DNA from 3 places in the Metabacillus flavus genome. Region 1 is predicted to be linked to each of the others. Evidence: a T-box and tRNA genes for the amino acid it is inferred to sense, from the RefSeq annotation. Region 1 holds a T-box; the other regions hold tRNA genes.
The links. A T-box is a leader RNA that pairs with one kind of tRNA and senses whether it is charged. The one in region 1 lies ahead of tyrS (tyrosine--tRNA ligase), so its partner is inferred to be a tRNA-Tyr.
Positions count from the first base shown of each region.

Region 2: it has a tRNA-Tyr gene. The T-box ahead of tyrS (tyrosine--tRNA ligase) is inferred to sense a tRNA for this amino acid. The anticodon was not compared.
Region 3: it has a tRNA-Tyr gene. The T-box ahead of tyrS (tyrosine--tRNA ligase) is inferred to sense a tRNA for this amino acid. The anticodon was not compared.

Region 1 covers NZ_JAGVRK010000001.1:2,883,186-2,890,685, reverse strand. The annotation lists gene J9317_RS14770 (transglycosylase domain-containing protein) at 1-1,926, opposite strand, end outside; T-box leader at 2,049-2,272, shown strand; gene tyrS (tyrosine--tRNA ligase) at 2,329-3,588, shown strand; gene rpsD (30S ribosomal protein S4) at 3,967-4,569, opposite strand; gene J9317_RS14755 (sensor domain-containing diguanylate cyclase) at 4,910-6,739, shown strand; gene J9317_RS14750 (GAF domain-containing protein) at 6,805-7,284, opposite strand; gene refZ (forespore capture DNA-binding protein RefZ) at 7,416-7,500, shown strand, end outside.
Region 2 covers NZ_JAGVRK010000001.1:176,712-184,211, forward strand. The annotation lists rRNA gene J9317_RS00980 (23S ribosomal RNA) at 1-1,681, shown strand, start outside; rRNA gene rrf (5S ribosomal RNA) at 1,755-1,870, shown strand; tRNA gene J9317_RS00990 (tRNA-Asn) at 1,879-1,953, shown strand; tRNA gene J9317_RS00995 (tRNA-Thr) at 1,955-2,027, shown strand; tRNA gene J9317_RS01000 (tRNA-Glu) at 2,043-2,117, shown strand; tRNA gene J9317_RS01005 (tRNA-Val) at 2,474-2,549, shown strand; tRNA gene J9317_RS01010 (tRNA-Thr) at 2,578-2,650, shown strand; tRNA gene J9317_RS01015 (tRNA-Tyr) at 2,668-2,751, shown strand; tRNA gene J9317_RS01020 (tRNA-Gln) at 2,833-2,907, shown strand; tRNA gene J9317_RS01025 (tRNA-Lys) at 2,911-2,986, shown strand; tRNA gene J9317_RS01030 (tRNA-Leu) at 3,002-3,083, shown strand; tRNA gene J9317_RS01035 (tRNA-Ala) at 3,107-3,182, shown strand; gene rocF (arginase) at 3,352-4,257, shown strand; gene J9317_RS01045 (histidine phosphatase family protein) at 4,302-4,853, opposite strand; gene sigW (RNA polymerase sigma factor SigW) at 5,041-5,604, shown strand; gene J9317_RS01055 (anti-sigma factor family protein) at 5,622-6,233, shown strand; gene cdaA (diadenylate cyclase CdaA) at 6,498-7,322, shown strand; gene J9317_RS01065 (CdaR family protein) at 7,315-7,500, shown strand, end outside.
Region 3 covers NZ_JAGVRK010000001.1:818,939-826,438, reverse strand. The annotation lists gene J9317_RS04380 (MEDS domain-containing protein) at 1-533, opposite strand, end outside; tRNA gene J9317_RS04375 (tRNA-Leu) at 745-825, opposite strand; tRNA gene J9317_RS04370 (tRNA-Cys) at 834-907, opposite strand; tRNA gene J9317_RS04365 (tRNA-Gly) at 915-989, opposite strand; tRNA gene J9317_RS04360 (tRNA-Gln) at 1,051-1,125, opposite strand; tRNA gene J9317_RS04355 (tRNA-His) at 1,188-1,263, opposite strand; tRNA gene J9317_RS04350 (tRNA-Trp) at 1,282-1,355, opposite strand; tRNA gene J9317_RS04345 (tRNA-Tyr) at 1,361-1,444, opposite strand; tRNA gene J9317_RS04340 (tRNA-Thr) at 1,461-1,533, opposite strand; tRNA gene J9317_RS04335 (tRNA-Phe) at 1,698-1,773, opposite strand; tRNA gene J9317_RS04330 (tRNA-Asp) at 2,084-2,160, opposite strand; tRNA gene J9317_RS04325 (tRNA-Met) at 2,165-2,241, opposite strand; tRNA gene J9317_RS04320 (tRNA-Val) at 2,403-2,478, opposite strand; tRNA gene J9317_RS04315 (tRNA-Glu) at 2,625-2,699, opposite strand; tRNA gene J9317_RS04310 (tRNA-Ser) at 2,708-2,798, opposite strand; tRNA gene J9317_RS04305 (tRNA-Asn) at 2,805-2,879, opposite strand; rRNA gene rrf (5S ribosomal RNA) at 2,886-3,001, opposite strand; rRNA gene J9317_RS04295 (23S ribosomal RNA) at 3,130-6,056, opposite strand; rRNA gene J9317_RS04290 (16S ribosomal RNA) at 6,301-7,500, opposite strand, start outside.

The DNA.
Region 1 (7,500 bases):
TCCTGTTTTTCCTGCCCAATCAGCATTAAAATTTAAGAGACCAGGCACACTTTTTGCTGTTCCATCTGAAAGCACATCTCTTAGCATGTCCAGTGTCAAATAGGCGGTCTGAGGGGAAAAAACATCTTCCGTCTCCGTTTCATGCTGGTAAATGACGGTTCCATCTGTTCTTTCGATACTCTCAATCATGTATGCATCTATAAACTTGCCGTTGTTGGCAAAGGTTGAATAGGCATTCACGTTTTCTTCTACGGAGACATCACCGCCCCCGCCGAGAGGAAAAGAAGTAAAATCGTTTTTTTCGTCAGGAATTGATGTGATGCCCATCTTCTTCAAATACTTGATCGGCTTTGAAGGCATCAGCTTATCATAGCCTCTGACAACCGCTACGTTATAGGACCTTGCCAAAGCTTCCCTCGCACTTACCAGTCCATGAAATTTATGGTCGAAGTTACTGGGTTTATAGAGGCTGCCATCAAATTGTTTTTTCTCATACGGAAGGTCAGCAACATAGCTGCCCGGCTGCAGAAATCCTTCTTCAATTGCAGGTCCGTAAAACACGAGGGGCTTCATCGTTGAACCAATCGATCTGAGAGTTGAAGTCGCATGGTTAATCTGTTCTCTTTCATGATCTCGTCCTCCGACGAAGCTAAGAATCTTTCCGGTTTTGTTTTCCATCAGCAGAGCGCCGAGTTCAACCGGTTCTTTAACGGACTCTTGCTTGCCTGTATCAGGATTCTTCTTTTGCACGGTGTTGACCGTGCCGTAATCCTTATAATTTTCTGCTGCTTGCTGCATCGCTTCATATAAGTTTTTCTTAATGGTTGTATGAATGCGGTAGCCGTTTTGTCTTAGCTCACGATCAGCAAGAGTCAGGTAATCACTCTTTAATTTGGAGTCACGGGAAAGGTCCTCAGGCAGAAAGCCATCTTCGTCCGCGAGATGCTCCATCAAAATTTTTTTTGCCCGTTTTTCAACCTCATCTGTCAGAAAAGGATATTGCTGATGATGCCGGTTTTCATTAGGCTTTTTAAATTCAGAAGAGATATCTTCTGAAGAAGCGCTTTCATAATCACTCATCGTAATAGCCTTTTCGCTGAGCATCCGGCGGAGCACGGTTTTCATGCGGTTGATGCCAGGAGACAGGTCTTTTTTCAGAGTCCCTTCATTCGTATAAGGCGTATATGCAAAGGGGCTTTGCGGCAGACCCGCAATGAACGCAGCTTGTGCAATGCTCAGATCCTTAGCGCTTACTCCAAAAATACCCTGAGCAGCGGTTTCGGCTCCGGCAATATTTCTTCCTGAGTTATCCCGGCCGAAATCCGCCATATTTAAATAGGCTTCCAGAATTTCTTCTTTTTCGAAAAATCGCTCCAAACGAAGGGCAAGCAAAATTTCTTTTGCTTTCCGGTCAAAAGACACTTCATTAGTAAGGATTTGATTTTTAATCAGCTGCTGGGTCAGTGTGCTTCCGCCGCTTTGAATATTGGCGTTCGTAAATTCCTGATAAAGTGCTCTGAAGATGGCTTTCGGAACGACTCCATCATGTTCATAAAAAAATTCATCCTCAGTTGCAATAATGGCGTCCTTTAAATGAGGCGATATATCTTGAAGTTTTACTTTTGTTCTCGAAAGGTCCGATCTTAGCATCCCGATCAGCTCATTGTTATCAAAATAAACCTCTGTCGTTTCTTCATAATTATTGATGTCTTTTTTCAATTCATCATAGCTGATAATATCTTCATTTTTTACGAGCGAGGCAAAATAGCCGGCTCCTGCGCTTCCGGCGAAAATGATGAAAGTACCAATTAGAATAAGGGCAATAAGGGTCATATTCCATAGAACCCCATAAGCAATCCGCAGTCTTTTTTTCCAAATTGCCTGTTTAGCTGAATCCCAAGTCCATTTCTGTATCCATTTCTCCATTCCAATCCTCCCCCTTGAAGCAAAAATATTATAACACAAAATTAACTGAAAATTTGTATCATTTGTCGGAAAAACAGATTTGACATAATAGCTTGTATTGTGGTAAAAATTCAATATGTGAATAATAAGCAACGATTGGTATACAGTAGCAGCTTCTTCCCTGTTTCAGAGAACTGATGGCCGGTGAAAATCAGTACACAAGAGGACTGCGAATTACATTCCATGAGCATCTGAAGCTGCGGTTAGCGGCTGAAGACGGTTAACGGCCGTTATTTGATTGAGCGAAGAATGGTTTTTGTGCACCATTCTTAAGTAGGGTGGTACCGCGACGAAATTCGTCCCTTCATTTTTAAAATGAAGGGGCTTTTTTATTTTCCATCAAAATGAAGAGGAGTATGTCATATGAATGAACTATTATCGGATTTAAAATTTAGAGGTCTTGTTAGCCAGATTACAGATGAAGCAGGACTCGAGGAACTTTTGAATAAGGAATCCATTAAACTTTACTCCGGATTTGATCCGACAGCAGACAGCCTGCACATTGGCCACATGCTGCCAATCCTGACACTTAAAAGATTTCAGCAGGCTGGCCACCATCCCATTGCCCTGGTTGGAGGGGGAACGGGGTTAATCGGTGATCCAAGCGGGAAAAAGGCTGAGCGTACTCTGAATACAGAGGACATCGTTCAGCTTTGGTCCGACCGCATTAAAGAGCAGCTTTCAAGATTCCTCGATTTTAAAGCAGATGCAAATCCAGCTGTCATTGCCAACAACTTTGACTGGCTTGGAAAAATGGATGTCATAGAATTTTTGCGCGATGTGGGCAAAAATTTCGGTATTAACTACATGCTTGCAAAAGACTCTGTAAAAACAAGAATCGAGTCCGGCATTTCATTCACAGAGTTCAGTTACATGATTCTGCAGTCTTACGATTTCCTAAGCCTATACCAGAATGAGCACTGCAAACTGCAAATCGGCGGAAGCGACCAGTGGGGGAACATTACGGCAGGTCTTGAACTCATCCGCAAAACAGAAGAAGAGGCCAAAGCGTTCGGTCTGACGATTCCGCTAGTAACAAAAGCAGATGGAACGAAATTCGGAAAAACAGAAGGCGGAGCTGTCTGGCTGGATCGTGATAAAACATCTCCATACGAGTTCTACCAGTTCTGGATCAACGCAGATGACCGGGATGTGGTGAAGTACCTGAAGTACTTTACATTCCTTACTCATGAGGAGATCAATGCACTCGAGAAGGAAGTTCAGGAGGCTCCTGAAAAAAGAGCAGCTCATAAGCGTTTGGCAGAAGAGGTAACAGCAATGGTTCACGGGCAAGAGGCTCTTGACCAGGCGATTCGCATTTCCCAAGCTCTTTTTAGCGGAGAAATTAAAGCGCTCAGTGGGGAAGAAATTAAACAAGGTTTCAAAGACGTTCCTTCCCACCAGGCAAGCAGCAAGGAGATCAGTCTGATTGACCTGCTAATTGAAGCCGGCATCTCCCCTTCGAAAAGACAGGCTCGCGAAGACATTACGAATGGGGCAGTTTACATTAATGGCGAGCGCAAGCAGGAACTGGATTACGCACTGCATGCGGATGACCGGATTGATGATGAATTTACAATCATCAGACGCGGGAAAAAGAAGTACACGATGGTACAATTTTAATAGTTTGGAAAAAAGCGCCCGAGAAAATGGGACTGTTGATAAGAGGGAAGGGGGAAAACGCTCCTTTTCCTTTTGTTTTTTTTATTTGTTTGCACTGACCCCCGCTGTGCTAAAGAACTAAACCTCCGTCCCCGTTGCTGTTCAAGTTAGATGTAATAAGGGTTGACGCGCTCTTAGCTTGTTCCCCCATCGCATTACCGTATTAAGGGTCAGTGCATTACGCTGTGCCATGCTCCCCATATAATTTACAGGGTCACTTTATACATGTTAGTGTCTACAATCAAAGGAGGAGATCCAGGTGAGGGGGAGTGAAAAAAACAATAAACAAAACAAAAAAAACCGCTGAACAAAAGTTCAGCGGTTTTTTCTTCAAATCGATTAACGTGAGTAGAACTCAACGATAAGAGATTCGTTAATTTCAGCTGGAAGCTCAGAACGCTCAGGAAGACGAGTGTAAGTTCCTTCAAGCTTGTCAGCATCGAAAGTCAAGTATTCAGGAACGAAGCTGTTTACTTCTAGAGCTTCTTTCACGATATCAAGATTGCGGGATTTTTCGCGCAAAGTGATAACTTGACCAGCTTTAACTTGGAAAGATGGGATGTCAACGCGAGCGTTGTCAACCATGATGTGTCCGTGGTTTACCAATTGACGTGCTTGGCGGCGTGTGCGCGCAAGGCCAAGACGGTAAACAACGTTGTCAAGGCGGGATTCAAGCAAAGCCATGAAGCTTTCGCCAAGGATCCCTTTCATTTTTCCAGCTTTAACGAACGTGTTGCGGAACTGGCGCTCGTTTACTCCGTACATGTGACGAAGTTTTTGTTTTTCCTGCAATTGAAGACCGTACTCAGAAAGTTTTTTACGTTGTCCAGGACCGTGTTGTCCAGGAGCGTAAGGGCGTTTTTCCAATTCTTTACCTGTACCGCTTAGAGAGATTCCAAGACGGCGGGATAGTTTCCAGCTAGGGCCAGTATAACGAGACATTATATGACTCCTCCTTGTGTTTTTATTTTGTATAAAATAAAAACCAGACCGAACCTTACATGTATGACCATTATGTTTTCATGCATCCTCGCTCCAGCAGCAGGGAGTTACTCGATGCACCTCGTGTCAGGCACGGGAACAAAATGGGGACATCTATGCGATTCTGAGGCTGCAATATTTTACACAACAAAGAACATTATATGACGTTGGAGAGATGATGTCAACAGTGTGTTTAATTGATAGGCTGACAGGGAAAGTTCATCTATGGAAAGAGCTGGTTTTATGTTATAATAAAATCATTAAAATTTACTTAATTTGGAATCTAACGGGTGGTCCAAACATGCAAGAAACTATCAGCAAGGCTGCATCACTGAACGGCCGTTTTTTTGCCTATTTATATAATGAAAGAGCAGATCATTCAATTGAAAAGGCGTCTAGGTGGCTGGCCTCCGAATTGAAATCTGTATTTAACGCTGGACATGTAGCAATTTCCTGCTATTATTCTGCAAATGTTCCTTTGCTGCCCTATTTTACCGCTAGCACTTCTTCTGATAGGACCCCTGCAGCTTCCTCACAGGATGATCGGGAAGAATTGTTTGAGAATGGTTTTTCTAAAAAGACCGATCAATGCAGAATGCTGATTGGCGATCCTCAAAAAGAATGGTTTGCGGTTCTTGAGATGATTGGAGCCGATTTGACTGCTAAAGATGATCTCATGGCTGTCAGCACGTCCTGCAGCAATTTTCTTTTTTATTGCAGGGAGATTGAGATGAGTGTGATGAATTCAAGGAAGCATACCCATCTTTATGAGCTGACTGAGCGGTTTCATTCATCTATGGACAAGGATCAGGTGCTTTTTGAACTTATTGAAGCGCTTCAAAGCATGTATTCTTCCTACATATTTTATTTGTTTCTCTCTCATGACAATGACAGCAGGCTTCAGCTGCCGACAAAGGATTTATATTTCGATGAAAAAGGGTCAACGGACAGTGCGATGGAAGCTTTTTTAACGGGCACCATTAAAATGGACAGAACCTCCTCTGAAAATATCCATGTATTTGTTCCTCTTAAAGGCAGACAGGGAATATACGGAGTGCTTGAGGTCATATCTGATAAAATCAGCCCTCTCAAGGAATCAGAAATTAAATTCATTATGATGCTTGCGAACGCGGCCGGAAACGCCATGGAGAATGCCCAGCTCTATCAGCAGTCCAGAAAAGTAATTGAGGACCTGAGGCTAATCAATGAAACATCCCATCAGCTAAACAAAAACATGCCGCTGAAAGATACGATGAAATTCCTTTCGGAACGGATCATTTATTCCTTTAATGCACAGGAAGCAGGATTCTTTTACAAGGATTCATCCGGAAGCTACCAGCTTTTGCCCGGCAGTACAGGCTTCTTTATTACTCCCGAAGCCGAGTCTTATCTTTCCTTCGTCCAGACTAAGATAATAAATGAGAAGGAAGGTATTTTCATAGGTAATTTATCCGGCCAAAACATGTCTGGGCTGTACAGATGCCTAATGGCTGTTCCGATGATGGAAAATGAGCAGGTCAGAGGTTTTGCCATTGCCGTTCATGAAACACCTTACCATTTTACATTTGAAACCTTTAAGCTTCTTCAGTCTCTGATTCATCATTCCACGCTCGCACTGACAAATTCAATGCTGCGCGAGGAGCTGGAGGCGCTTGTTAAGACAGATAATCTGACAAAGCTGTTTTCGAGAAACTATTTAAACGAGCGGATCCGCCAATCCATGAGCCAGGAAAGAAATGGTGTATTCATATTAATTGACATTGATAATTTCAAAAGAATCAATGACACGTATGGACACCAGACAGGCGATGAGGTTCTTATTCAAGTAGGGAATATCATTAAAAGCAATGTGAGGGAGCATGATGTAGGAGCAAGGTGGGGCGGAGAAGAACTTGCGATTTACCTGCCTCAGGTTGAGGTCGAGTCTGGCATTGCAGTTGCGAACCGCCTTGTAAAACGTGTAAGAAAGATCACATCTCCATCTATTACAGTTTCATGCGGGATTTCCTGGTGGGAAGCAGACCGGGCAGATACGCCCAAACAGCTGTTTTTAAGAGCGGACAGGGCCCTTTACAAAGCGAAAAGCAATGGAAAGGACCAAGTGGTCGTTCAGGCAGATTCTCAAAAATAATTAAAAAAGCGCCGGGACAATTGTCCCGGCGCTTTTTTGAGTGGCTGTTTTGCTGTTCACTCAAGTTAAATAAACGGCAGCAGTGCTTCTGCAAAGAGTTCGAGGTATTCTTTGTCCAGCTCATTAAACCGGTTTTTTATGGGACTGTCGATATCGAGTACTCCAATGACTTCTCCGTTTTTTATTAAAGGTACGACGATTTCAGAATTTGTCGCACCATCGCAGGCGATGTGACCCGGGAATTGATGAACGTCTTCTACGAGCTGGGTTTCTCCTGCCGCTGCAGCCGTTCCGCAGACGCCTTTGCCCACTGGAATTCTTACACAGGCGGGCAGTCCCTGAAATGGGCCGAGAACAAGTTCTCCCTCTTTCATTAAATAGAAGCCGACCCAGTTAACTTCTGTAAGAAACTGGTTAAGTAAAGCGGAAGCGTTAGACAGATTTGCAATTCGGTCCGGTTCGCCTTCAAGTAAAGCCTTCAGCTGTTTAATAACAAGTTCGTAATTTTCTTTCGTGTTATTTGAGTATTTTTCGACATGAAACATGATTTATCTCCTTCTTTCATTCAAATATAACGAACGGAATCCCCCGCAAAAGGAAGTTTGTCGAGAAGATCATAAAGGATTCCCCCTCCTTCTATGGAAAGAAGTAGGAAAGAATACAAGGGGTGAGCCGGATGAAACAGGAAACCTTTAATCTGACTAAGGAAAAAATCATTCAATCAGCTATTTCTCTGTTTAATACGAATGGTTTCACTGGAA
Region 2 (7,500 bases), 2.7 Mb from region 1:
GCTGAGAAGCCAGACCGGAAGGACTGGTGGAGCGCTTAGAAGTGAGAATGCCGGTATGAGTAGCGAAAGAGGGGTGAGAATCCCCTCCACCGAATGCCTAAGGTTTCCTGAGGAAGGCTCGTCCGCTCAGGGTTAGTCGGGACCTAAGCCGAGGCCGAAAGGCGTAGGCGATGGACAACAGGTTGAGATTCCTGTACCACCTCTTTTCCGTTTGAGCAATGGAGGGACGCAGGAGGATAGGGTAAGCGCGCTGTTGGATATGCGCGTCCAAGCAGGTAGGCTCAAGGGATAGGCAAATCCGTCCCTTGGTTAAGGCTGAGCTGTGATGGCGAGGGAAATTAAGTACCGAAGTTCCTGATTCCACACTGCCTAGAAAAGCTTCTAGCGAGGAAAATGGTGCCCGTACCGCAAACCGACACAGGTAGGCGAGGAGAGAATCCTAAGGTGATCGAGAGAACTCTCGTTAAGGAACTCGGCAAAATGACCCCGTAACTTCGGGAGAAGGGGTGCTCTTTAGGGTGAATAGCCTTGAAGAGCCGCAGTGAATAGGCCCAGGCGACTGTTTAGCAAAAACACAGGTCTCTGCGAAGCCGCAAGGCGAAGTATAGGGGCTGACGCCTGCCCGGTGCTGGAAGGTTAAGAGGAGAGGTTAGCGCAAGCGAAGCTTTGAATTGAAGCCCCAGTAAACGGCGGCCGTAACTATAACGGTCCTAAGGTAGCGAAATTCCTTGTCGGGTAAGTTCCGACCCGCACGAAAGGCGTAACGATCTGGGCACTGTCTCAACGAGAGACTCGGTGAAATTATAGTACCTGTGAAGATGCAGGTTACCCGCGACAGGACGGAAAGACCCCGTGGAGCTTTACTGCAGCCTGATATTGAATTTTGGCACAGCTTGTACAGGATAGGTAGGAGCCTTGGAAACCGGAGCGCCAGCTTCGGTGGAGGCATTGGTGGGATACTACCCTGGCTGTGTTGAACTTCTAACCCGCGGCCCTGATCGGGCCGGGAGACAGTGTCAGGCGGGCAGTTTGACTGGGGCGGTCGCCTCCTAAAATGTAACGGAGGCGCCCAAAGGTTCCCTCAGAATGGTTGGAAATCATTCGCAGAGTGTAAAGGCACAAGGGAGCTTGACTGCGAGACCTACAAGTCGAGCAGGGACGAAAGTCGGGCTTAGTGATCCGGTGGTTCCGCATGGAAGGGCCATCGCTCAACGGATAAAAGCTACCCCGGGGATAACAGGCTTATCTCCCCCAAGAGTCCACATCGACGGGGAGGTTTGGCACCTCGATGTCGGCTCATCGCATCCTGGGGCTGTAGTCGGTCCCAAGGGTTGGGCTGTTCGCCCATTAAAGCGGTACGCGAGCTGGGTTCAGAACGTCGTGAGACAGTTCGGTCCCTATCCGTCGCGGGCGCAGGAAATTTGAGAGGAGCTGTCCTTAGTACGAGAGGACCGGGATGGACGCACCGCTGGTGTACCAGTTGTCTTGCCAAAGGCATCGCTGGGTAGCTATGTGCGGACGGGATAAGTGCTGAAAGCATCTAAGCATGAAGCCCCCCTCAAGATGAGATTTCCCATCGCAAGAGTAAGACCCCTGGAAGATGACCAGGTTGATAGGTTCGAGGTGGAAGCGTGGTGACACGTGCAGCTGACGAATACTAATCGGTCGAGGACTTAACCTTTATTCAAGTAAGGCTGCTTTACTCGTGCAGCAATCGTTATCTAGTTTTGAAAGAGCAATCTTTCAACAAAATATCTGGTAATTATGGCAGAGAGGTCACACCCGTTCCCATACCGAACACGGAAGTTAAGCTCTTTAGCGCCGATGGTAGTTGGGGGTTTCCCCCTGTGAGAGTAGGACGTTGCCAGGTTATATTGTTCCGCAGTAGCTCAGTGGTAGAGCTATCGGCTGTTAACCGATCGGTCGCAGGTTCGAGTCCTGCCTGCGGAGCCATGCTTCCATAGCTCAGTAGGTAGAGTGCTTCCATGGTAAGGAAGAGGTCACCGGTTCGAGCCCGGTTGGAAGCTTACTAAAAAGTATATGGCCCGTTGGTCAAGCGGTTAAGACACCGCCCTTTCACGGCGGTAACACGGGTTCGAATCCCGTACGGGTCACCATTTACATATGGACAAGCTACCAGGCTTAAAAGAGCGAAGCTCACCGGAAGCCGAAGCAGCGATTATTGCCGTCCAGTGTAAGAGGGTTGGGAGGAGCAAGTAGTGCTAGGAGTCGAAGGAGCGACCACCGGAGCGCACATAAGTGCGTGAGGATGGAAGCTAGTGAAGACGACAGCGCAATACGCCGCTCATCACAAGCCGAAACCTAACCAAACAAAGTAAATGCAAGAGGGTTGGGAGGAGCAAGTAGTGCTAGGAGTCGAAGGAGCGACCACCGGAGCGCACATAAGTGCGTGAGGATGGGAGTGAGTGAAGACGACAGCGCAGTACGCCGCTCATCACAAGCCAAAACTATTGGAGGATTAGCTCAGCTGGGAGAGCATCTGCCTTACAAGCAGAGGGTCGGCGGTTCGATCCCGTCATCCTCCACCATTTATTTTATCGATAGATTTATATATATGCCGGTGTAGCTCAATTGGTAGAGCAACTGACTTGTAATCAGTAGGTTGGGGGTTCAAGTCCTCTTGCCGGCACTGTCTTTTCTTATTGTGGAGGGGTAGCGAAGTGGCTAAACGCGGCGGACTGTAAATCCGCTCCTTAGGGTTCGGCAGTTCGAATCTGCCCCCCTCCACCATTTATCTGTATCATGATGTTTAAAACTGAATGGTTTGGACATGTTAATATAGTACGAATTTGAAATAGGATTTTACATCATTGGGCTATAGCCAAGCGGTAAGGCAACGGACTTTGACTCCGTCATGCGTTGGTTCGAATCCAGCTAGCCCAGCCATCCGAGCCATTAGCTCAGTCGGTAGAGCATCTGACTTTTAATCAGAGGGTCGAAGGTTCGAGTCCTTCATGGCTCACCATTTACATTTTAATATGCGGGTGTGGCGGAATTGGCAGACGCACTAGACTTAGGATCTAGCGCCTTATGGCGTGGGGGTTCGACTCCCTTCACCCGCATCTTACTATTATTTTAACATCCAGGGGCCTTAGCTCAGCTGGGAGAGCGCCTGCCTTGCACGCAGGAGGTCAGCGGTTCGATCCCGCTAGGCTCCACCATTTTCATTTAACTGCTTATTGTCTTTCACATGGTGTAAGGCTTTTTTTGTGCATTCATTTTCCTTGTTCTGTAAGAATTTTCTGTATTTTTATACATAATTTTGTCGAGTTGAGTCATAGGCCTTCTTCTATGTAAAATAGGAGAATAGAGAGTAGAGGAGGAAGACAGATGGCTGCGGAAAAAATCAATATCATTGGGGTACCGATGGATTTGGGACAAACAAGACGAGGAGTGGACATGGGCCCAAGTGCCATCCGGTATGCAGGCGTTGTAGAACGGCTGGAAAATCTCCATTTCACGATTGAAGACAGCGGAGATATAAAAATCGGCAAAAGGGAAAAAGCTATGGAAGAACCTTTATATAATTTGAAAAATTTGAAAGCGGTATCAGAAGCCAGTGAACTGCTGGCATCCAAGGTAGACGAAGTGATTAAAACCGGGGCTTTTCCTTTAGTACTAGGCGGAGATCACAGTATCGCGATTGGGACTCTTGCCGGACTGGCGAAAAATTATAAAAATCTCGGTGTTATCTGGTATGACGCACACGGGGACTTAAATACAGCGGATACTTCGCCTTCAGGAAACATTCATGGCATGCCTCTTGCGGCAAGTCTGGGAATAGGCGATGAATCTTTAACAGGCATTGCCGGGTTTTCTCCAAAGATTAAGCCTGAGAATGTGGTGATCATCGGTGCCCGTTCCCTTGATGAAGGGGAAAGGGAACTGATCAAAGAAAAGGGAATCCGCGTTTACACCATGCATGAGGTCGACCGTCTTGGAATGACCCGTATTATGGAAGAAACCATTGAATATCTGAAAGACCGGACGGACGGCGTCCATTTGTCGCTGGACCTTGATGGGCTGGATCCGCATGACGCACCGGGTGTAGGAACACCTGTAATTGGCGGGATCAGCTATCGTGAAAGTCATTTAGCTATGGAAATGCTGGCTGAATCTGAAATGATAACGTCTGCTGAATTTGTAGAAGTTAACCCGATTCTGGATGAGAGAAACAAGACAGCATCTGTTGCTGTAGCCTTAATGGGGTCCCTGTTTGGAGAAAAGCTTTTATGACGATTATGCCCGCTTGATTCAATCAAGCGGGCATTTTGTGTCCTTCACATTGGATGCTCCCATACTCTTTTGATATCAGGAATGGAGCCTTCAAATTCCAATAAGTATAGATCAGGATTTGAGAGAGCTTTCCACTGCTCAAAACCGTAAGATTCATCGTAATGATTCAGAATCAAGGAAATCAGGTTTCCATGAGAGACGATGGCTGCTGTCTGATAAGAGCTATCCAGAAAAGACTGAATCACCTCTAATCCTCTTGAGGCTGCAGCCATACTTGATTCACCGCCTTCAAAGACAAGCGTTTTATCCTCAAAAGTTTGAGAAAGTTTGTCTATCCAATCCTGCAGGTTTTTTATAGAGAGAATTCTCTCAGCGAGTCTTTGATCCAGTATGACGTCCAAATTGCATGCCCGCGAAATCGGGAGGACAGAATCTATTGCCCGCTTAAACGGACTTGAGTAGATCACATCAATGCTTTTGCCGGCTAAAAACGCAGCCAAGGAAGCTGCCTGTGCTCTTCCTTCCTGTGTTAATGGAGCTTCTAAATCCTGTCCGCTTGCTTTACAATGACGTATTAAATAGATCTTTTTTTTCATGCTTTCCCCCTGTATATTATTATCCTCGCGATCTTCCAACTTTTCCAACTTATTTCCCCGAATATGTGTAACTTACCATCTACATATTGGAAAAAATTTGTTAAACTGATTTTATGTGAAAAAATGAAACCTTTTGGTCTTTAGAACGTATTCCTACAGACCCGTGAAAGAGAAGAGGGTAATATAGATGGAGACTATGGTAAAGAAAAGGATAAGAGAGGTTATAAAAGGAGATCAAAATGCTTTTGCAGAAATTGTTGATCTCTATAAAGATAAGATCTATCAATTGTGCTACAGAATGCTTGGAAATGCCCACGAGGCTGAAGATATAGCTCAGGAAGCATTTATAAGGGCATATGTAAACATTCACCGATATGATCTGGACAAAAAGTTTTCCACTTGGCTCTACCGGATTGCCACGAATCTTTCCATCGACCGCATACGCAAGAAGAAGCCTGATTATTATTTAGATGCAGAAATAGCAGGGACAGAGGGGCTAACTATGTATTCACAGGTTGCTGCAGACATTGCCCTTCCTGAAGAAGAAGTGGAGACGCTTGAGCTGCAGGAAACGATTCAAAAGGAAATTTTAAAGCTTCCGGATAAGTATCGCAGTGTAATCGTGCTTAAGTATATCGACGAGCTTTCCATTATTGAAATCAGCGAAATATTGGAGATTCCGAATGGCACGGTTAAAACCAGGATACACAGAGGAAGGGAAGCACTCAGAAAACAGCTGAGGCATTTATAAAGTGGGGTGTAATAAAAATGGCATGTGCTGAACATATTGTGTCATTGATGCATAAATATCTCGATCACGAGACGAATCACCAGGAAGAAACAGAATTAAGAGGGCATCTAAAGGAATGTGAAGCGTGTAAAGTTCACTTTCAGGAGCTCAAAAAAACGATTGCGCTTGTACAAAGCACATCGCATGTTGCCGTTTCGGATGATTTTACGGCACGGGTTATGGCCGATCTGCCGAAGGAAAAAAGACGAATTGGCGCTGGCAGATGGTTTAAGGCACATCCGCTGTTAATGGCGGCCTCTTTATTTGTTATCATGATGAGCGGAAGTCTTGTATCGGCATGGTCAAGTGATCATCAATTCAGCGTAACGAAAAATCCTAAACTTATTGTTCAAAATAACACGGTCACTGTACCTGAGGGAGAAGTAGTAGAGGGCGATATAACGGTCCGAAACGGAACGCTTCAAGTTGACGGTAAGGTAAACGGAAATGTAACGGTCATTAACGGGGAAGAATACACCGCGGCGGCAGGCGAAGTGACTGGGGATATCAGTGAAGTCAACGAGCTGTTTGACTGGCTCTGGTATAAAATGAAATCCTTCGGCAGCGAAGTGGTCGATGTGTTTCAATAGGTGGCAGGAGTTTTTTTCCCAATCCTTCAATAGAAGGGGATAAAATCAGATATACTAATGCAAAGGTCATCTTTTAGGGTGGCCTTTTGGTTTCTTTATTTACTAAAAAAATTTTGTGCTATAATGGGGTAGTTGATAACAGCACCGGATGCCTTTTATAGCTGCTGACAGAGGCTCGGGATATACATATAGGTGCGATCTGTCCTAGTCTTGCGGGACTCTGTGAATTTTACAATTTTATTGAACTTGATGGAGGAAACAAGTATGGCATTTGAAGACATATCTGTACTTAGGTACTTAGGCACTGCCATTGATATTCTCCTAGTTTGGTTCGTTATATATAAACTGATTATGGTAATTAGAGGAACAAAAGCCGTCCAGCTTCTTAAGGGTATTATTGTGATTCTGCTGGTAAAAACAATAAGCGGATTTTTGGGACTCAATACAATCTTCTGGTTAATGGATCAAGCTATATCATGGGGATTTATCGCAATCATTGTCATTTTTCAGCCGGAACTGAGAAGAGCGCTGGAACAGCTCGGACGTGGAAGACTGTTCTCGAAGAGTGCTTTTCCTGAAGAGGATGAACGGGTTAAACTGACAGACGATATAACCAAAGCTACTTCCTATATGGCGAAACGCCGTATTGGTGCACTCATGACGATTGAGCGGGAAACAGGAATGGGCGATTATATAGAAACGGGAATTCCTATGAATGCCAATGTTTCATCTGAACTGCTAATCAATGTGTTCATTCCTAATACCCCGCTTCATGATGGAGCTGTCATTATAAGAGGAAGCCAAATTGCAGCTGCAGCCTGCTATCTTCCGCTATCCGAAAGTCCGCTCATTTCAAAGGAACTTGGAACGAGACACCGGGCAGCTGTTGGAATCAGTGAGGTTACAGACAGTATAACAATCATTGTTTCTGAAGAAACCGGCAGTATTTCGGTAGCGCGAAATGGCGAGCTGCACAGAAATCTGGATGAGGATGCACTGAAAAACATTCTATCTTCTAACAACCGGCAGGGCCGAGCACGTTCTGCTTCCTCAAGCCGCTGGCAATGGAGGGGGAAGAAGAATGGATAAATTGATGAATAATACATGGTTTATGAGAATTATCGCTCTTTTAATTGCGCTGATGATTTATCTATCCGTGAATCCGGACTCTTCCAGAAACGCGAACCAGGTTAGCGAAAACCAACCGCAGAGCAGTCAGATTTTCCCGAAACCGCCAGGGACGAAGAAAACGGATCAGCCGGCTCCA
Region 3 (7,500 bases), 2.1 Mb from region 1:
TCTTCAAGCATTAAACAATCATGGGAATTCAAAAGTGAACCCTTCATATCTTCAGTCAGCCGATCCTTATCGTATCCACAAACAGAAAGCAAATCCATCTCATGCACAGTCTTTTGAGCGTTGACCTCATATGCATCAACCTCATCCTCAATATCCTGTAACTTTCCCCACTCAATATGAGCCCACGTCCGATAAGATTGCTCTGCATCAATAATTGGTTTCACAACCTCCAGAAAATAAGCCACAATGGTCGGCGTATTAAAATCCCCTCGGGAATAGTAAAAATCAAAATTATTCACAAAATGAACCCGGTCCAACTGAGTCCTCGTTAAAGAAGCTTTAACCAGTTCAAATAGCGAAGCAAACATTCGATCATTCTCAATGACAAAGACATGGTCTCCCTGCTCAACTCCTGAGAGAATGTAGGCAGCAGCATTCTTCAAATACGCCTGCGGCTCATCTATTAGGTACAAGATATGCCCGCTTTTATATTCATCTATTTTTTTCTTCATATCCTGAATGGATGTATTCAAGCAAAGGGCTCCTTAAAAAGCAAAGTGTATTCATTTTAATTCTTCCTACCATTCTAACATGTTTGCAAAGAAAAGAATTTAACGAAAGGAAGATTAGGTATATTAACTACATTTATAGAGAAAATGGCCTATGTGTAATTACGATAAGATTAAAGGAAATTTCTTGCTGAAAAAAAAAGACTCCAACGTAATCGTTGAAGTCTTTTTGTGATACCGGTGGCCGGGGTCGAACCGGCACTCCAGAGGAACACGATTTTGAGTCGTGCGCGTCTGCCAATTCCGCCACACCGGCATACAATTTGGAGGCGGCACCCGGATTCGAACCGGGGGTAAAGGAGTTGCAGTCCTCTGCCTTTCCTCTTGGCTATGCCGCCGTACATATGGAGCGGAAGACGGGATTCGAACCCGCGACCCCCACCTTGGCAAGGTGATGTTCTACCACTGAACTACTTCCGCATTTTTCCTCTGTATGTCATTCTATGCAAAAGGAAACGAATCATTTACTTTAAAATAAAAATGGCTGGGCTAGCTGGATTCGAACCAACGCATGACGGAGTCAAAGTCCGTTGCCTTACCGCTTGGCTATAGCCCATCTATGTATGTACTCATTATGTATGTTCATTATACAGCAGCCAATATCTAAAGACAAAAATATGGGGCGACTGATGGGAATCGAACCCACGAATGTCGGAACCACAATCCGATGCGTTAACCACTTCGCCACAACCGCCACATTATCAAATTATATTGGCAGGGGCAGTAGGAATCGAACCCACACCGGAGGTTTTGGAGACCTCTGTTCTACCGTTAAACTATGCCCCTATAAATGGTGGAGGGGGGCAGATTCGAACTGCCGAACCCTAAGGAGCGGATTTACAGTCCGCCGCGTTTAGCCACTTCGCTACCCCTCCACATCAGTGAAGACAGTGCCGGCAAGAGGACTTGAACCCCCAACCTACTGATTACAAGTCAGTTGCTCTACCAATTGAGCTACACCGGCATATAATATTTGTGATATGAACCGTTCCTGCTTGATAAGGTCGCCCAGATCTCAGGGTGTTTAGTCAAGAAGCTGCTCGATCTGTGCGCTGAAGTGATTCCAGGGAGCTTATTCGATCGTGCTCTACCAATTGAGCTACACCGGCATATTATCTAAGTTGATTATGGTGGCTTGGGACGGAATCGAACCGCCGACACATGGATTTTCAGTCCATTGCTCTACCGACTGAGCTACCAAGCCATTTTATTGTTTACGTCAGAACCAAAGTATTTCACTTGCACAATCGCCCAAATCTCAGAAAGCCTATTCAAGCAGCAGCTCGATTTGTGCGCTGATGTTTCGCTTCGCAGCTTATTCGAACGTGCTCTACCGACTGAGCTACCAAGCCATTAAGTTTCGGCTTCCACTAAGCTTCGAATCTCTTCGTCTGCTCCCTCGATCGCATCCTCACGTATTGATATACGCTCCTGTGCTCACTCAGTCGCTTCCTCGACCTTCTCGCTTATTGAAACCCTCTTACATTTTACTTAGATTTGATCGAAAAATCAAATGGCGGTCCGGACGGGACTCGAACCCGCGACCTCCTGCGTGACAGGCAGGCATTCTAACCAACTGAACTACCGGACCATTTTGGTTGCGGGGACAGGATTTGAACCTGCGACCTTCGGGTTATGAGCCCGACGAGCTACCAGACTGCTCCACCCCGCGATAATAAAAAGTATTAAGTTTAGCTATGCTCATAGACAGCGGACTGTCCTCGCCTCAGGAAGTAAAACCAAGCAGCAGCTCGGCGAGTACAACTCGAAGCTTTTTCACGGAAGCATTGCTCGTTGCTCCACCCCGCGGTAATAAAAGTTATTAAGTTAAAATGGTGGAGGATGACGGGATCGAACCGCCGACCCTCTGCTTGTAAGGCAGATGCTCTCCCAGCTGAGCTAATCCTCCATATAGTTTCGGTTTGTGATGAGCGGCGCACTTCGTTGTCGTGTTCGCTCTCTCGACTCCTAGAATTGCTTGCTCCTCCCAACCCTCTTGCAATCATTTTGTTGGGTGATTATAACACCTTTAACTTGCTGCTGATTAAAAACTGTTGGTGACCCGTACGGGATTCGAACCCGTGTTACCGCCGTGAAAGGGCGGTGTCTTAACCGCTTGACCAACGGGCCAGATATTATGGCGGAGAGCGGGGGATTCGAACCCCCGATACGCTTATGACGTATACACGATTTCCAATCGTGCTCCTTCGGCCACTCGGACAGCTCTCCATAATATGGCTCCGCAGGCAGGACTCGAACCTGCGACCGATCGGTTAACAGCCGATAGCTCTACCACTGAGCTACTGCGGAATACCTGCCTGGCAACGTCCTACTCTCACAGGGGGAAACCCCCAACTACCATTGGCGCTAAAGAGCTTAACTTCCGTGTTCGGTATGGGAACGGGTGTGACCTCTTTGCCATAGTTACCAGACAAATTTTAAAAGTGACAAGATTAATTATATAGTTTGAGGAGAAAAAATCAAGACTTTTTTTAATCTTTTTTGTTCACTCAAAACTAGATAACGATTGCTGCACGAGTAAAGCAGCCTTACTTGAATAAAGGTTAAGTCCTCGACCGATTAGTATTCGTCAGCTGCACGTGTCACCACGCTTCCACCTCGAACCTATCAACCTGATCATCTTTCAGGGGTCTTACTCTTGCGATGGGAAATCTCATCTTGAGGGGGGCTTCATGCTTAGATGCTTTCAGCACTTATCCCGTCCGCACATAGCTACCCAGCGATGCCTTTGGCAAGACAACTGGTACACCAGCGGTGCGTCCATCCCGGTCCTCTCGTACTAAGGACAGCTCCTCTCAAATTTCCTGCGCCCGCGACGGATAGGGACCGAACTGTCTCACGACGTTCTGAACCCAGCTCGCGTACCGCTTTAATGGGCGAACAGCCCAACCCTTGGGACCGACTACAGCCCCAGGATGCGATGAGCCGACATCGAGGTGCCAAACCTCCCCGTCGATGTGGACTCTTGGGGGAGATAAGCCTGTTATCCCCGGGGTAGCTTTTATCCGTTGAGCGATGGCCCTTCCATGCGGAACCACCGGATCACTAAGCCCGACTTTCGTCCCTGCTCGACTTGTAGGTCTCGCAGTCAAGCTCCCTTGTGCCTTTACACTCTGCGAATGATTTCCAACCATTCTGAGGGAACCTTTGGGCGCCTCCGTTACATTTTAGGAGGCGACCGCCCCAGTCAAACTGCCCGCCTGACACTGTCTCCCGGCCCGATCAGGGCCGCGGGTTAGAAGTTCAACACAGCCAGGGTAGTATCCCACCAATGCCTCCACCGAAGCTGGCGCTCCGGTTTCCAAGGCTCCTACCTATCCTGTACAAGCTGTGCCAAAATTCAATATCAGGCTGCAGTAAAGCTCCACGGGGTCTTTCCGTCCTGTCGCGGGTAACCTGCATCTTCACAGGTACTATAATTTCACCGAGTCTCTCGTTGAGACAGTGCCCAGATCGTTACGCCTTTCGTGCGGGTCGGAACTTACCCGACAAGGAATTTCGCTACCTTAGGACCGTTATAGTTACGGCCGCCGTTTACTGGGGCTTCAATTCAAAGCTTCGCTTGCGCTAACCTCTCCTCTTAACCTTCCAGCACCGGGCAGGCGTCAGCCCCTATACTTCGCCTTGCGGCTTCGCAGAGACCTGTGTTTTTGCTAAACAGTCGCCTGGGCCTATTCACTGCGGCTCTTCAAGGCTATTCACCCTAAAGAGCACCCCTTCTCCCGAAGTTACGGGGTCATTTTGCCGAGTTCCTTAACGAGAGTTCTCTCGATCACCTTAGGATTCTCTCCTCGCCTACCTGTGTCGGTTTGCGGTACGGGCACCATTTTCCTCGCTAGAAGCTTTTCTAGGCAGTGTGGAATCAGGAACTTCGGTACTTAATTTCCCTCGCCATCACAGCTCAGCCTTAACCAAGGGACGGATTTGCCTATCCCTTGAGCCTACCTGCTTGGACGCGCATATCCAACAGCGCGCTTACCCTATCCTCCTGCGTCCCTCCATTGCTCAAACGGAAAAGAGGTGGTACAGGAATCTCAACCTGTTGTCCATCGCCTACGCCTTTCGGCCTCGGCTTAGGTCCCGACTAACCCTGAGCGGACGAGCCTTCCTCAGGAAACCTTAGGCATTCGGTGGAGGGGATTCTCACCCCTCTTTCGCTACTCATACCGGCATTCTCACTTCTAAGCGCTCCACCAGTCCTTCCGGTCTGGCTTCTCAGCCCTTAGAACGCTCTCCTACCACTGTTCGTAAGAACAGTCCACAGCTTCGGTGATCCGTTTAGCCCCGGTACATTTTCGGCGCAGGGTCACTCGACCAGTGAGCTATTACGCACTCTTTAAATGGTGGCTGCTTCTAAGCCAACATCCTGGTTGTCTAAGCAACCCCACATCCTTTTCCACTTAACGGATACTTGGGGACCTTAGCTGGTGGTCTGGGCTGTTTCCCTTTCGACTACGGATCTTATCACTCGCAGTCTGACTCCCATGGATAAGTCTTTGGCATTCGGAGTTTGACTGAATTCGGTAACCCGATGAGGGCCCCTAGTCCAATCAGTGCTCTACCTCCAAGACTCTTACTATGAGGCTAGCCCTAAAGCTATTTCGGAGAGAACCAGCTATCTCCAGGTTCGATTGGAATTTCTCCGCTACCCACACCTCATCCCCGCACTTTTCAACGTGCGTGGGTTCGGGCCTCCATTCAGTGTTACCTGAACTTCACCCTGGACATGGGTAGATCACCTGGTTTCGGGTCTACGACCACGTACTCAATCGCCCTATTCAGACTCGCTTTCGCTGCGGCTCCGTCTTTTCAACTTAACCTTGCACGTAATCGTAACTCGCCGGTTCATTCTACAAAAGGCACGCCATCACCCGTTAACGGGCTCTGACTACTTGTAGGCACACGGTTTCAGGATCTGTTTCACTCCCCTTCCGGGGTGCTTTTCACCTTTCCCTCACGGTACTGGTTCACTATCGGTCACTAGGGAGTATTTAGCCTTGGGAGATGGTCCTCCCTGCTTCCGACGGGATTTCTCGTGTCCCGCCGTACTCAGGATCCACTCAGGAGGGAACGAAGTTTCGACTACAGGGCTGTTACCTTCTTTGGCGGGCCTTTCCAGACCGCTTCTTCTACCCCGTTCCTTTGTAACTCCGTGTTGAGTGTCCTACAACCCCAGAAGGCAAGCCTTCTGGTTTGGGCTAATCCCGTTTCGCTCGCCGCTACTCAGGGAATCGCTATTGCTTTCTCTTCCTCCGGGTACTTAGATGTTTCAGTTCCCCGGGTCTGCCTTCCAGATCCTATGTATTCAGATCAGGATGCTGCTCCATTACGAGCAGCGGGTTTCCCCATTCGGAAATCTCCGGATCAACGCTTACTTACAGCTCCCCGAAGCATATCGGTGTTCGTACCGTCCTTCATCGGCTCCTAGTGCCAAGGCATCCACCGTGCGCCCTTTCTAACTTAACCTGATAACGGAAGTTATCTTCGTTAGAGCTGAAAACAGATGTCTTCAGACTTGATGTTCTCTTCATACGCAAGCGCAGAAGAAAATCGTAAGGTTACTTGCTTACTCGTGTGAATGTTTGACATTCATATCGTTATCTAGTTTTCAAAGAACAAGTTTATAGAGAGAATGATCTCTCAAAACTAAACAAAATCGAAGTGCGTCCGTTAATTGTGCACCACATAGGTGCTGATAATTCTTCCTTAGAAAGGAGGTGATCCAGCCGCACCTTCCGATACGGCTACCTTGTTACGACTTCACCCCAATCATCTGCCCCACCTTAGGCGGCTGGCTCCCTTACGGGTTACCCCACCGACTTCGGGTGTTGCAAACTCTCGTGGTGTGACGGGCGGTGTGTACAAGGCCCGGGAACGTATTCACCGCGGCATGCTGATCCGCGATTACTAGCGATTCCGGCTTCATGCAGGCGAGTTGCAGCCTGCAATCCGAACTGAGAATGGTTTTATGGGATTCGCTTAACCTCGCGGTTTTGCAGCCCTTTGTACCATCCATTGTAGCACGTGTGTAGCCCAGGTCATAAGGGGCATGATGATTTGACGTCATCCCCACCTTCCTCCGGTTTGTCACCGGCAGTCACCTTAGAGTGCCCAACTGAATGCTGGCAACTAAGATCAAGGGTTGCGCTCGTTGCGGGACTTAACCCAACATCTCACGACACGAGCTGACGACAACCATGCACCACCTGTCACTCTGTCCCCCGAAGGGGAACCTTCTATCTCTAGAAGTGGCAGAGGATGTCAAGACCTGGTAAGGTTCTTCGCGTTGCTTCGAATTAAACCACATGCTCCACCGCTTGTGCGGGCCCCCGTCAATTCCTTTGAGTTTCAGTCTTGCGACCGTACTCCCCAGGCGGAGTGCTTAATGCGTTAGCTGCAGCACTAAAGGGCGGAAACCCTCTAACACTTAGCACTCATCGTTTACGGCGTGGACTACCAGGGTATCTAATCCTGTTCGCTCCCCACGCTTTCGCGCCTCAGCGTCAGTTACAGACCAGAGAGTCGCCTTCGCCACTGGTGTTCCTCCACATCTCTACGCATTTCACCGCTACACGTGGAATTCCACTCTCCTCTTCTGTACTCAAGTCCTCCAGTTTCCAATGACCCTCCCCGGTTGAGCCGGGGGCTTTCACATCAGACTTAAAAGACCGCCTGCGCGCGCTTTACGCCCAATAATTCCGGACAACGCTTGCCACCTACGTATTACCGCGGCTGCTGGCACGTAGTTAGCCGTGGCTTTCTGGTTAGGTACCGTCAAGGCGCGGGCAGTGACTCCCGCACTTGTTCTTCCCTAACAACAGAGCTTTACGATCCGAAAACCTTCATCACTCACGCGGCGTTGCTCCGTCAGACTTTCGTCCATTGCGGAAGATTCCCTACTGCTGCCTCC